DNA from 2 places in the Paenibacillus sp. FSL L8-0663 genome. Region 2 is predicted to be linked to the other one. Evidence: riboswitches for the same ligand, from Rfam matches in the RefSeq annotation. Region 2 holds a riboswitch; the other holds the start of a gene.

Region 1 (7,507 bases), 1.3 Mb from region 2:
AGAGGCTCCGAATAATATGGGTATAGAGGATGGGAACACAAAGGTCGTGCCCACATATACACAGATCGCAGCTACAGCCATTAATCCGGCATAGACGGCAATCAACTTGCCCAAAGCTTGGCGGTCATGCCCCTGCGCACCGAGCTTTGGAATAAAGGCAGCAATCAGGCTATACGAAACGTAATAGACCAACTGGCTGTACTTCAGCGCAATGGCATAGCTGCTGGCCTGCTCGGGAAAGTAATGCTGTACATACAACATGTCGATAGAGATACAAAACAAAATGAATAAATTCGTCATAAGGCTATCGGTGAAATCCTGACCCAATGACTTCCATAGCCCAGAAGGGATATGTTCTCCACTGGTTGTGAATAAGGACAAGCCACGAGCCGAAACGATCCAGCCGTGGAGTAGCGACAGCAACATTCCCCCACAGCTCGCCAATAGTAGGGCTTCCAGCTTTAACCCCAGTGCAGCCAGAACAAAAAACAAGCTCAGCTTCCCTATTACTTCAATGTAATAGTTCACATTGAGCGCCAACATGCGTTCCCTACCCTGTAAATCTCCACGGCACGAACTCACCAAAATATGTAGGCCGATCAAGCCATACAGCATGAATAGCGGGGCGGAATCGACGCCTAAAAGCGAGCGCAATAACGGATGAATGATGAGTAAAATGATCATGGCAAGCACAGTTAGCACCAATGGTGCTTTTAGTAATAGAGAACCGAGCGGTAAGCTACGTAGCGCAAGCATCTTGCCACCCTTGGATACCAGCTTGGCGGTCAATAGCTGGATGGATAAGCCCAAAACGGACAACAGTGCAAAGAGGGCCAGCAGCGCATTCGCTTGACCATAGGCTTGTCCGGTAAGATACCAGCTCGCTGCAATGTGGAAGAAAAAATTAAACCCGTTAAGCAGCACATTAAAGAGAGGAAACATCAACGAACGCAATCGGTTGTTCACGTTGTTATCTCACCCGCCGATCCAGTCGCCAAATATCAATGATAGAGCGTAAAAAACGAATGGAATCCTTCCAGACATGGATGTGCGATCCATCGCGGTCAATACATTTGACGGGTAATTGCAGCACACGAAGCTGGAGTCGCTTGGCAATAAACATCATTTCTAGATCCAGCGCCAATCCGAGCTGTTCCTTTAAATGCGGAAACATCCGTTTCACTGCAACCGAACTCATCACTTTAAGCCCAGTCTGGGAATCCACCACACCTGTGGGTAAAAAAGGACGGGAAATGACCCGCTTACCAAAGCTGACAACAGATCGCAATAAAGACCGATTCTCGGCGGTCATATCCTTGGTTCCGATCACGACATCATAATAGCCCTGCTGAACAACATTAATCATTCTGGCAATATCCTCAATAAAAAAGGAGTCGTCCGCGTCCACAAATACGTAGTAATCCGCACCAATGGTCCGCATCCCTTCCAGATACGTCCCTGCCTTACGTGTATTGCGTCCCAATTCCCTTGTTTGAAGCAGCGGACTAAGATTCTGATTAATCCGGTTTACGGATAAGTCCGTTGCTGCCTCCAGCGCTTTAATCAAGGCATGGGTGCCATCGTGGCTGCCATCATCAATGAGATAAATCGAACCTTCAATAATATGGCTACGGATAAAGGCTTGCAGTCGTTCAGCAAAGGTTTTGACATGAACAAAACGTTGCTCTTCGTTATATACAGACAAGATAAATGCAATATGTTGGCTTTTGGTCGAATACTCGGGATAGAGCAAGCTTTGTATTTCCGAAAGCATTTCTTCGGTGTCATTGGCTTGCCAAAATAGCAGTCGCAAACGGCCTACTCCGGTGATTTGCACCATATGCTGATCACTGAACGGAAATGTTACATCCGTCACCAGTAACAATGGCATTTGCGGAAATTGGCTGCGGATCTGATTGGCTTTCCGCACCGCCTCCCCCGGCTCCCTATAATCAATCAAGCAGCAACATGCGTTCTCGTAGACTGAAGCTGCCTCCGTGTCCTTGCACTGTATATATTGGTAAAAACAAATTACATTGGGATAATCAATAGCCCTGTCATTATCGCTAAAAATGGCTATAGGTCCCTGCACACAAACCTCTCCTTTTCCTCCGAATAGTTCTATTTTGTTGAAAAAGAATTAAAAATGTTTGTTTATAGGGGTTAAATTAATGCCCAAATACTTCATATTTTCTTAACAAAATAGCTGACACTCCATGATATATAAGGGAATAAGAGAAGAAAAACTGATTTTCATATTTGATAAAAACAGAGTATTTAGACCTGATTCATTAGAACCAAAATCCTTAGTATTAGTTAGCGAATCCATATCGAAAGTTGGTCCTTTTAGATCAATAGAAAGAAATGAATATGGTTATTTTGTCATATATAAATAAACGAATAAAACAAATTGGCACGTCCATACTATGGATAACATGTCATCTTTCGTTATGAATAGTTATGTAAATGAACAGAAGGAAGGTCTTTCTATGGAAGCATTTTATGTCAATCGCGATGGGTCATTATCTACTCCTTTACGGGGGAAGGATGTGTTGGCAAATCCCCTTTTGAACAAAGGCGTTGCTTTTACAGAAGAAGAACGCAAAGAACTGGGTTTGGATGGAATCCTTCCTCCCACCGTCCTTTCATTAGAGAAACAGAGCGTACGGGCATATCAGCAGTTTCTGGCACAACCCACCATGCTGCGTAAAAATGCTTCTCTCAACGACCTTCATAATCGAAATGTCGTACTCTACTACCGGCTGTTAACCGATCATTTGAGTGAAATGCTGCCCGTAGTCTACACGCCGACCGTAGGAACTGCGATTCAAGAATACAGTCACGAGTACAACCGTCCTGGGGGCGTATATTTGTCGATAGATAATCCGAACGGTATTGGACAAGCATTCTATAATTCCGGTTTGAGCGGCGAGGATGTGGACCTGATCGTCGTGACGGATTCCGAAAGTATTTTGGGGATTGGGGACTGGGGTGTCGGGGGGATTAACATTGCTATTGGCAAACTTGCAGTGTATACGGCTGCGGCAGGCATTCATCCCGGGCGGGTGCTGCCCATTGTACTGGATGTAGGTACGAATAATGAAAAGTTGCTGAATGATCCACTGTACATCGGAAACCGCCATAAACGGGTTCGCGGAGAAGCCTATAACCAGTTTATTGATACTTTTATCAGCAAAACGTTAGCGCAATTCCCGAAGGCGCTTTTACATTGGGAAGATGTGGGTAGCGTAAATGCACGCCATATTATAGGAAAATACGGTCAAAGTATACTCACCTTCAACGATGATATACAAGGTACAGGAGCGGTGACCTTGGCTGCAATTCTTTCGGCGGTGGGTGTCACCAAGACTCCGCTGCGTGAGCAAAAGGTACTTGTCTTCGGCCCAGGAGCAGCAGGGATCGGTAACGCTGACCAAATTCGGGGCGCTATGATCGCGGATGGTCTTTTGGAGGAGGATTCATTCAAGTCCTTTTGGGCTTTTGATTACCGCGGGCTGTTAACGGACGATATGGAAGATGTCCTGGATTATCAGAAACCGTATGTACGTAAAAAAGAGGAAGTCAGCTCATGGACGCGGTCGGATGACGGCAAAATACCGCTGCTGGAGGTCATCCGTCAGGTGAAGCCTACCATATTAATCGGAACTTCTGGAGTAGCCGGTGCCTTTTCTGAAGAGATCATCAAAGAGATGGCGAAGCATGTAGAACGCCCGATCATTATGCCCATGTCCAATCCTACAAATCTTGCAGAAGCTATACCTGAGGATCTAATACGGTGGACCGATAGCAAGGCATTAATTGCTACCGGAAGCCCCTTTGACCCCGTCACTTATAACGGTACGAAATTTGAAATTGGACAGGCGAACAATGCCTTTGTGTTCCCGGGACTGGGTCTGGGTGCGATTGTGGTTAAAGCCAAAAGGATTACCCCTGCGATGTTTACAGCCGCAGCAGATGCCGTTGCCAATGGCGTAGATTCGAATAAGCCTGGCGGTGCGTTGCTCCCTCATATCCAAAAATTACGTGATGTTTCGTACGTTGTTGCGGTTGCGGTAGCGAAAGCAGCGATTCAGGATCAGGTAGCTCAGGCACACATTTCAAATGTTGAACAAGCTATACGGGATGCAATGTGGAAACCGGAATATGTCAAGGTCAAAGCAGTGGAAAGCGTAATACATCACCCTCACTAATGCTCCATTTAAGAAAGAGATTGCCTTGTTCAGACAGGCAGAATACGTCAGTTCAAGCAAGGAGAATCAATCTATGAGTGTCGGACATATCTTGTACATTTTGGTGCCGATTTTTTTCGTTATTATTTTAGGGTGGTTAGCGGGGCATTACAAAAGCTTTGATGCCTCTTCCTCCAAAACCCTAAATGCGCTCGTTACCAAATTTGCACTACCTGCGCATCTATTCATCGGTATTACGACAACGGACAGGAAAGCGCTCATCGAGCAATGGCCATTCCTGCTGGCCCTGTTCATTGGCATTGTCGGCTTTTTTACCGTTCTCCTTCTACTGTCCCGCTTTGCGGGGAAGCAGTCGGTCAAGGATGCCGCCATGTTTGCTTTGAACTCGGCACAGCCGACCTTTGCTTTTATGGGCATTCCTGTGCTTGGAGCCATCTACGGTTCCGCTGCTGTCGCCATTCCGATTGCGCTTACCGGGATCGTAGTCAATGCCGTCCTTGACCCTGCGGCTACCATTATAGCTACCGTAGCCAGCAGGAATTCAGGCAAAGAACGGAACGGTCACCTCGGAAGGTTAATCTGGGACTCCATTCTTCATGGATTAAAAGAACCGCTGGCGCTGGTTCCACTGATTGGTGTAATTTTGACCTTGTTCGGCTTCCATTCACCGGATTTGTTGAACAAATCGTTGAATCAAATCGGAGACATTACGTCCGGGGCCGCTTTATTCGCTGTCGGAGTGACCATTGGCGTACGCAACATTAGTTTTAGTGTAAGTGCCTTTGCCATCGCACTGTTAAAAACAATTGTACAGCCTTTATTAATGCTGCTGATCGCCTACCTGTGCGGTCTGTCGTCTGCAGATACTGTGAAGGCAGTTCTGCTCGTTTCCTTCCCGGGTTCAGCAGTCGCTGCTATGATCGCCACCCGTTTTGAAAGCCTGGAATCAGAAACAGCCTCCTCCTTTGTCATCAGTGCTGTCATATCGCTCGTTACACTCCCAGTACTGATTTCTCTATTGGTATAAATGCTGATTATTTAGACATTGGAGCCTGCCGCGAATTCCTTCGTGTAGACGGAACTGATCTTCTCCAGCGCCTTTTTCCCTCTCGGAAGCGAACTTCAGCTCTGTCGTTTGGCCCTTGACCAGATAGACATGTTTGACATAGCGTATGAACGTATGTACAGTAATAGTCAAAAGAATAGAAGTCCACTAGGGGAGCCGCTATGGCTGAGACAAGAACGTATCTTGGACCCTTTGAACCTGATCTAGTTCGTACTAGCGTAGGAAAGTGGAGCCTTCGTATATAAGGTTTCAAGCGTTTTTTGCGTATTGGGCCTATTGTTGAAGCCGCTCCATTTTTCTGGGGCGGCTTTTTAGCGTTGTTCCGGAATTATATTCTTACAGGACTTCTTGCTCTTCAATTTTATGGAGGTGGCGAAATTGAGTTTTACACAAGAACTCCGTCGGCAGGCGGACGGCATTTTTCAAGCGATTTTTGAGCATCCCTTTGTGAGAGGTATTGCTGAAGGAAGTTTGACAAGGGGACAGCTGATTCACTATGTAAAACAGGACTTTGAATATTTGAACGCCTACATGCGGATATACGGCATCGCAATCTCCAAATGCACGAATCGGGAGGACATGGATGTATTTAATGAACAAATCTCTTTTATTCTCCACAGCGAGGTTCATCCGCATCAAAATTTCTGTGCTGTCGCAGGGGTGACCTATGAAGAATTGCAGGGATATCCGCTCGCTCCGTCGGCTCATCACTATATCCGGCACATGCTGACGGTTGCGCATGAGGGCAACCTGGGCGAGATCTTGGCTGTGCTGCTGCCATGTATGTGGACGTATGCCGAGATTGGCCGCAGGCTGCTAGATGAAGTAAAGCCGGATAAGTCCCATCCGTTCTATGAATGGATTGGCTTTTATGGAGACCAGCTTGATGATACAACACTCAAGTTCCGAGAACGTGTAGATGCTTGGGCGGAAGGGGCAACGGCTGCTGAGCGGGAGCGGATGATTGAGCATTTTATACTGAGCTGCCAGCTGGAATATAAGTTCTGGGACATGGCTTATAAGCAGGAAGAATGGCCGGTCCAGATGCAGGCAGCGGTCTTGGAATAGTCAGCCTGTCAATTCGATGAGTGAAGTACGGTTAATGTCCTGTTAAACCACCAACTATAGAGAGGATAATCATGATGAGTACATGGGAAAAAAGTTATTCGGATCTCCTAACGAAGGTACAAAATAGCAAACCCCTCGTTCACAATATCACCAATGTGGTAGTCACCAACTTTACCGCCAACGGCCTGTATGCATTGGGTGCCTCCCCAGTGATGGCCTATGCACCCGAGGAAGTAGCAGACATGGCAAAAATAGCGGGAGCCGTCGTATTAAACATCGGTACGCTGAACCGCGAACTGGTGGATGCCATGATCATTGCTGGACAATCAGCAAATGCACACGGTGTTCCAGTCCTGCTAGATCCGGTCGGTGCGGGAGCAACGAGCTTTAGAACCGAGTCTGCACTGCGAATCCTGAATGAAGTCAAAATCTCCTTGGTACGAGGCAACGCGGCCGAAGTCGCGCATCTTGTTGGAGAAGCGCGTGAGATTAAAGGCGTAGATGCTGGTGACAGTGCTGACAGCGGCCATGTCGATCTGGCAATTCGGGCTGCTCGAGTGCTCAATACAATGGTTGTCATCACTGGAAAAGAAGACGTCATCACCGATGGGGCCGAAGCACGAATGATAAGCGGCGGAGACGTACTGCTCACGAAGGTAACCGGAGCAGGCTGCCTGCTGACCTCTGTGTTAGGTGCCTTTGCAGCTGTTGAACCCAACCTGCTGCTCGCAGGTACAGCAGGCTTGGCATTTTACAGTGCAGCAGCTTCCCGAGCCGCAGCACGTACCGCAGAGCTAGGGCCAGGCAGCTTCCAGATTGCCTTTCTCGACGAGCTCGCCAAACTACATACTGGTTCGCTAGAGGGGCATGTCACGATCCGTGAAGCTGGAACAACTACAGCAGGTGGTGCGCGATGACAGACACTCGTGTACCCAGAGCACTAACGATTGCCGGCTCAGACAGTGGCGGCGGGGCCGGAATTCAAGCCGATCTCAAAACCTTTCAAGAGCTTGGCGTATACGGCATGTCAGCTATTACGGCCATTACTGTACAGAACACCTTAGGGGTCCACGGCGTATATCCGCTGCCACAGGAAGCAACAGCGGAACAGATCGAAGCTGTAGGATTAGACCTTGGAGTGGATGCCCTGAAGACTGGCATG
Region 2 (7,507 bases):
TGTTGCTGGAACAGATGGGTGAAATTCAGGAGCAACTGGATATGGGGGATTTTTACCTCATTGATGTAAAGGTTGAAGAGATGGCGAATGGACTAGGTCTGTCGGCCATAGGACTGGATCGGGATGTATCCGCACTTAGCGGCGGGCAACGGACAAAGGTTCTTCTTGCTAAGTTGCTGTTGGAAAAGCCGAACGTCCTGTTGCTGGATGAACCTACCAACTATTTGGATGTAGAGCATATTGAATGGCTTACGCGCTATTTGAAGGATTATCCTTATGCTTTTATTCTTATTTCACATGATACTGAATTTATGAACCAGGTCGTTAATGTTATTTACCATCTTGAATTTGCCAAGATGACCCGTTATTCAGCTAATTATGAAAAGTTTCTCGAAATGGCGGATCTAAACAAAGCCCAGCATATTGATGCTTATGAGAAGCAACAGGATTTTATTAAGAAACAGGAAGATTTTATTCAGCGTAATAAAGCGCGTGCCTCTACATCAGGCCGAGCAAAGAGCCGTGAAAAGCAGCTTGATCGGATCGAACGTATTGATAAGCCTGAAGAAGCCGCAAAACCAACCTTTCAATTCAAAGAGGCACGTGCAAGCGGAAAGACGGTATTTGAGGGTATTGATTTTGAGATTGGTTATACACATGCCCTTTTGCCTAAAATGTCCATGACGATTGAACGTGGCGAAAAGATTGCAATTGTCGGCTACAATGGTGTCGGTAAATCGACATTGCTCAAAACCATATTGGGAAAAATTCCGCCAATCAGTGGAAAAACCTATCAAGGTGATTTTTTGCAACCCGCTTATTTTGAGCAGGAAGTAAAGGCCGAGAAAATTACACCGATTGACGATGTGTGGAATGAATTTCCGCATTTGAACCAGCATGAAGTACGAGCACATTTGGCGCGTTGCGGTTTGAAAAATGAGCATATCACGCGTCCGCTATCTGCGCTCAGTGGTGGAGAACAGGCTAAAGTCCGTCTTTGCAAACTGTTAATGCGTGAAAGCAACTGGGTACTGTTCGATGAGCCTACCAACCACTTGGATGTTAAAGCAAAGGATGAGCTGAAACGTGCTTTGAAGGAATACAAAGGGACCGTATTGCTTGTATCTCACGAACCGGACTTTTACGAGGATTGGGTAACCAAAACGTGGAATGTGGAAGAGTGGTCAAGTAAAGTTAACTAAAATCAGCTAAATCCAGTTCCAGCAAATTTCACACGAAGTGGGGTTTGCAGAATTAGAAAAATATGCTAAGCTATCTTTAGCTTATACAATAAAATAGTCACACTAGGGGAGCCGCCCATGCGGCTGAGACGGAATAAATGGATTTCGGACCCTTTGCACCTGATCTGGGTTATGCCAGCGTAGGGAAGTGAGCGCCGTACAAACAAGGCAACACCATCTTTATTTTTGTTTGTGCGTGGGACGATACACGTATACGGATTCATGGTCCGTTCGATTATTGGGCGTTCGTTAAACCACTTCCTTGGGGAAGTGGTTTTTTTGCGTTTCGTTCATTTTAAGTAGTTCGAGCTTCCGTAGACGATTCACATATAATCCCCTTTCATTCCTGCTGGTAGACGTGGCTGGCTAAGCTTAGATCCTTTAGTCCAATGTGAGGTGAAGACAAAATCGAATTACACGCAATTTCGATGGAAAAGGGCACTTTTGCACAAGCCGCCCAAGTGGCTGCTGTGATTTGTCCGTATGTTCATTATGTACACGCACGTTTAAAACAGAATGGTGCCTCTGCATTGCTTTCTTTGACTCGCAGCCTGGTGGAGCAGGAAGTTCCTTTGCAACAAATTGTAGTAAATGATCGTGTGGATGTAGCTTTACTTACTTTGGTCGGAGCCGTTCAATTACCAGCTAATGGATTACCTGTTGTGGATGTGAAAAGCCTACTTCCAAAGGGTACACGCTGTGGAGTGTCTGTACATTCCTTGGAGGAGATGCAAATTGCTGAGCGGGCAGGAGCGGACTATGTACTTTATGGTCACGTATATGAGACCCATTGTAAGCCCGGTATTGTACCGCGGGGTTTAGCTCAGCTTGAACATATTTGCAGACTGTCAAACATTCCGGTGATTGCGCTAGGCGGCATACAACCGCATCATATCCCGGAGCTTTATAGGGCCGGAGCAAGCGGAATTGCAGTGATGTCTGGTATATGGGAGGCTGAGTCGCCCGTTGCAGCTGCAATGGAGTATAGGCGAATGGCAGACCTTGTAGTTCACAGCCTGTAGCGAGAAAACGAGAGTAGAGGCAAGCTGAAAGCAGAAGGGTTTATGGAGAGGAGATACGGAACAAATGCTAAAGATACACACAGAGGAAAGAGTGATAGGACACGCTGAATGCTTGGTCATAGGTGGAGGTGTCATCGGCAGTTCCATTGCTTATCATGTGGCCAAGGAGGGAAGAAGTACGATTATGCTGGAACGATTGATCCCGGGTGAGGGAGCCTCAGGAGCAGCGGTTGGAATGCTGGCAGCGGAAAGTGAAGAGTTCACCGACTCTGAGCTATCACGATTTGCTCGCATAAGTCGAGATGCATTCCCTGAGCTTGTCTGTGATCTAGAGCGTTTGTCAGGTATTTCGGTGGAATTCCGTACTGAAGGGTTTGTGACCCCTTTCCGTACGGAGACTGAAGGCCAAAAACGCTGGAAAGCTGCTAAAACGCGAGAGGGTGATTGTCCTATCTGGTGGGATGCGAAAGAATTGGCCCGACGAATTCCAGGTTTGGATGAACAAGCGATCGGGGCAATATATCGTTCAAAGGAGACACAAGTGGCTCCTGTCCAGCTTTGCCGTGCTTATGCAGGTGCTGCTGCGGTGCTGGGAGCAACGGTATGGTCTGGTACACAGGCAGAGCAACTGGTCATACAGGATGGTCGAATTTGCGGTGTCCGCACAGATAGTGGTTTTTTTTCCTGCGATCAGGTCATTATTGCCGGAGGCTTGGATAGCATGAAATTGCTAGCGCAGGTTGGGTTTGAATATCCACTTTATCCGGTCAAGGGCGAAGCGGTAGCGGTCTCCTTGAAGGATCACCCGTTAGAATATACCATTTATGCTGATGATATTTACCTCGTGCCTAAACAGAATAACGAGCTTTGGATTGGGGCAACGAGCCTTCCACATCAATATGACGAAGAGGTGACCGTAGGAGGCTTGGAGGGGTTGCTGGCACGTGCCTCTGCCTGGCTGCCGCGCGTCCGTGAAGCTTCTTTTATACGCGCTTGGGCGGGCTTACGTCCGCAGGCTGTATCAGGTCATCCTTTTATAGGAATTGTTCCTGGGGTCGAGGGCGTATATGCTGCAGTCGGGCATTATCGTAACGGTGTCCTGCTGAGTGATGCTACCGGGCGTGCGATGGCAGCTATGCTTAATGGGGCTTGTGCAGCAGAACTTGGGATAAGTAGTTTTTCTTCTGAGCTCCTCAAGGAGAAAAGCTTATGAAGCTGACGATTAACGGCCAGAGCCTGACCTTTTCTAATCGAATCACTCATGTGAATCAATTGCTACATGAGCTTGATGTAAAGGTGAAAACCGTAGTGGTGGAGCTGAATCGGCATATATTGACCCGTGAAGATCATGATGAAGCGGTACTGAAAGATGGAGATTGCCTAGAGATTGTACATTTTGTGGGAGGCGGTTGATTATGTTAACCATTGGAAAAGCATCTTTTACCTCGAGGTTGTTGTTGGGAACAGGAAAATTCTCTGATCTGGATATCCAATCCCAAGCCGTAGAGGCTGCTGAGACGGAAATATTGACGTTTGCTGTACGGAGATTGAACTTGGAGGAACGGGATAAGCAGCATTTTCTCGATATGCTGGATTTGAGCCGGTATACACTTCTTCCCAACACAGCAGGGGCTACAACAGCAGAGGAGGCGATTCGTATTGCCAAATTGGCAAAAGCCTCCGGCCTGTGCGATATGATTAAGGTGGAAGTCATTGGGGATAGCAAGACACTGCTGCCGGACCCATTTGAAACGTTGAAAGCTAGTGAAAAGCTGTTAGAAGAAGGCTTTATCGTGCTGCCCTACATATCGGACGATGTGATTCTAGCAAAGAGGCTACAAGAGCTTGGAGTACATGCCGTTATGCCTGGAGCTTCACCGATTGGTACAGGACATGGTTTGCTTAATCCGTTTTCATTAGGTCTAATTATTGAACAGGCGGAGGTTCCGGTTATTGTCGATGCGGGTATTCGCTCACCCGGTGACGCGGCAATAGCGATGCAGTTAGGGGCAGATGCTGTTTTGTTGAATACATCCGTATCAGGAGCGAAGGACCCGGTAAAAATGGCAGAGGCCATGAAACTGGCTGTTCGTGCTGGAAGATATGGTTTTGAGGCGGGGATGATTCCTGTAAAACGTTACGCTTCAGCAAGCAGTCCGATAGAAGGTATGGTTCAGGCATGAAGGTAACTGACAAATCCGGTGCAGGAGGAACACATTCAAGTGACCGTTATTCCAGACAGGAAAGATTCGCGCCCTTTGGACCGACAGGACAACGTCGGCTTGCTTCTTCCCACGTACTAATCATAGGTGCCGGAGCGTTAGGTACAGGTATTGCGGAAACGCTCGTTCGCGGGGGTGTAGGTACAGTGAGCCTCGTAGACCGGGATTATGTGGAATGGAGCAATTTGCAGCGCCAGCAGCTTTTTCAGGAAAGTGATGCTGCGCAAAGATATCCCAAAGTAGTAGCTGCTCAGCGAAGATTAAAGGATATTAATTCGGAAACGGTTATACATGCACATGTACTGGATGTTGGGGTGGAAGAGCTGGAAGAGTTGATCCAAGGGGTAGATCTCTTGATGGATGCAACCGATAATTTCGATACCCGACTTCTTATGAACGACATGGCACTCAAGCATCGGATACCTTGGATTTATGGGGGATGTGTAGGCAGCTATGGTGTAACCTACACCATTTTACCGGGTCAAACGCCTTGTCTTCACTGTCTGCTGGGAACTATACCGTTTGGTGGGGAAACCTGTGATACCGCCGGGATTATTCCGCAGGCTGTACAGATGGTCACGGCTAACCAAACTACGGAAGCTTTCAAACTTCTTGGTGGATATCCGGAAGATTTGAGAGGAAAGTTACTTTCGTTTGATTTGTGGAAAAATGAGTTTGTAGCGATAGCAGTAGATAGCGTTAAAAAGGAGAACTGTCCTTCTTGCGGCAGCCACCCGACGTATCCCTATTTGTCGGCCTCTCATCGGCAGAAGACAGATGTTTTGTGCGGTAGGGATACCGTTCAAATTAGACCAGCAAACCCGACACATCTGAATCTTGCAGAAACAGCAGATAGATTTGCTTCTTTGGGAGAAGGAAAAGTAGAGCGGAATCCGTTTTTGGTTTCCTTTAGTACAAGCGAGCATCGGTTGGTTGTTTTTGCAGATGGCAGAGCGTTGATTCATGGGACAAAGGACGTGGCAAAAGCAAGAAGTCTGTATCATCGCTATTTGGGTTAAACCATAAAAGCAGAAAGCCATTCTTTGGAGAATGATTTTCTGCTTTTTTGTTACAATAATATTATTATGCTTTAATGGCTTATAACACAAACTTGTTCGTATCCAATATGTAATGCTATGTCCAAACCAGGTGGGTGAAAAGGTGAGCCCGTTAATTTTGCTTGTGGATGTAAATGAAGCGTCTCCCGTAATTGTTCGTCCATTGGAGCAGGAAGGTTATCAGGTGGTTCATGTTAGCAATGCGACGGATGCAAGCTCTTATGTAGCCCATAATCCTGTGGATTTGCTGCTGCTCAATATAGAAGATAAACAGACAGTTTCGCAAGGTTTACTTCGCATATTGCAGCAATACCATCCTCAGGTCCCGCTATTAGCAATGACTTCATCAGATGAGGAGGACCATATTGTTTCCTGTTTTGAACAAGGAGCACATGATGTGATCGTTCTGCCCTTTTATCCTAGAGTTTTTCAGGCTAGAGTGGCTAATTTATTGCGGATTTTTGGTATTGAACGTGATGTGAAAAGGGCAATCGAGGCGGGTGATTTACATATAGACAATGCAAGCAGATTGGTGAGCAGAGGGGGACAAAAGCTGGAATTAACTCCGAAGGAATTTGATCTTTTACTTCATCTGGCGATACATCTTAACCAAGTTTGTAGCAGGCAGAAAATTCTGAAGGATGTTTGGAAACATGATTATATCGTTGATACGAACGTTGTAGATGTCTATATCAGACATTTGAGGGTTAAAGTAGATAAGGGGTATAAGTTTAAAATGATCCGTACGGAACGAGGGATTGGTTATTCACTCAGAACACCAACTGTATCAGAATAGCACAAGGCATATAAAAAAGCCGGAACTTTTCGTCCCGGCGCGCATATTTCAAAATGAGTTTCATGCTACAGCACTACAGCACGCGGCGTGCTTTAATGTATGTTTTTTTCCAGTTGCCAGAGTCCAAATTGGAGATGGTCACGCCAGGTCCGCCGTAAGTGTGCAAAATTTTACCCCCGCCCATATAGACTGCTACGTGGGTAATGTTGCGTCCTGTAGCACGACTACCGCTTGAAAAGAAAACTAAGTCCCCTTTTTTCAGATTGGACTTGGATACGGCATGTCCAACTTTAGACTGTTGAACAGAAGTACGCGGCAAATTTACTCCGTATTTCTTGAATATGTGCTTCATGAAAGAAGAACAGTCAAAATTACGTGTAGTGCTTGTGGAAGCTCCAAACTTATAAGGAGTTCCCATATATTTTTCACCGTAGTTAATCACTTTTTGGCCTACCGAAGTCGTAGTGGCGGCTTGTGCCGTATTTGTTCCCTCAATTGCAAATGTGCCAAAGCCGATCGTGGCTGCGACCCCTGCTATAATTACCTTTTTTATGATTTTCTGCATATTCATGTTGTAAATACCTCCAAAAATTGATTTGTGCAATATTTTGCTGAGTTGCTAACTAACTGACAGCGTTGAGTATAACAGTTTTGAAGCCGCCTAATAGTTGGAAAAGAACTCTCAAATGCTTGAGGGATAAGACTTACACAGCGATTATTAAAAAACGATTAAAAATTACAATTTGTAAAAAATATATCGATTCATTGATCTCTATAAACGGAAAAACCCTTGTTCATCAAGGGTTTTGAGTGAAAAACAATTTATATAATGGTTACAATAATGTCATAATTAGTCCTTGCTTTGAATAACGAGTAGCAGACCGCTTTTGATGGAAATCGTACCTTTTGAAGCCGTTAGCTTATTACTGACAGCACGTGATTGTCCCATTTTGAGGGTGGCATTATGTAACGGATACATAAATCCTTCTAGTTGTATGCCAGTTACTTCGGCGGTCATAGGAAGCAGCGATGTATATGTATAGCCCATAGGTTGGATTTCAAGCGTTGATCCGGTGAGCTCAATATAATTATGTGCGTCCATAATAGCGCAGCTAATATGATGCTGCATTGCACGTACCAATATTTGAACATTAGCCAATGTGTGGTC

What was found. Region 2 has a riboswitch for thiamine pyrophosphate ahead of MKY75_RS13295 (thiamine phosphate synthase). Riboswitches for the same ligand answer to the same signal wherever they lie in the genome.
Region 1: it holds a riboswitch for thiamine pyrophosphate, as region 2 does, so the genes downstream of both, tenA (thiaminase II) here and MKY75_RS13295 (thiamine phosphate synthase) in region 2, are expected to answer to the same signal.

What each region holds. Positions count from the first base shown of each region.
Region 1 covers NZ_JBBOYM010000001.1:4,367,617-4,375,123, forward strand. The annotation lists gene MKY75_RS19175 (transporter) at 1-966, opposite strand, end outside; gene MKY75_RS19180 (glycosyltransferase) at 971-2,092, opposite strand; gene MKY75_RS19185 (NAD-dependent malic enzyme) at 2,490-4,211, shown strand; gene MKY75_RS19190 (AEC family transporter) at 4,285-5,238, shown strand; TPP riboswitch at 5,417-5,519, shown strand; gene tenA (thiaminase II) at 5,656-6,345, shown strand; gene thiM (hydroxyethylthiazole kinase) at 6,417-7,262, shown strand; gene thiD (bifunctional hydroxymethylpyrimidine kinase/phosphomethylpyrimidine kinase) at 7,259-7,507, shown strand, end outside.
Region 2 covers NZ_JBBOYM010000001.1:3,105,746-3,113,252, reverse strand. The annotation lists gene MKY75_RS13300 (ABC-F family ATP-binding cassette domain-containing protein) at 1-1,202, shown strand, start outside; TPP riboswitch at 1,297-1,405, shown strand; gene MKY75_RS13295 (thiamine phosphate synthase) at 1,670-2,263, shown strand; gene thiO (glycine oxidase ThiO) at 2,328-3,476, shown strand; gene thiS (sulfur carrier protein ThiS) at 3,473-3,676, shown strand; gene MKY75_RS13280 (thiazole synthase) at 3,679-4,446, shown strand; gene MKY75_RS13275 (ThiF family adenylyltransferase) at 4,443-5,504, shown strand; gene MKY75_RS13270 (response regulator transcription factor) at 5,647-6,339, shown strand; gene MKY75_RS13265 (C40 family peptidase) at 6,413-6,910, opposite strand; gene MKY75_RS13260 (thiamine diphosphokinase) at 7,190-7,507, opposite strand, start outside.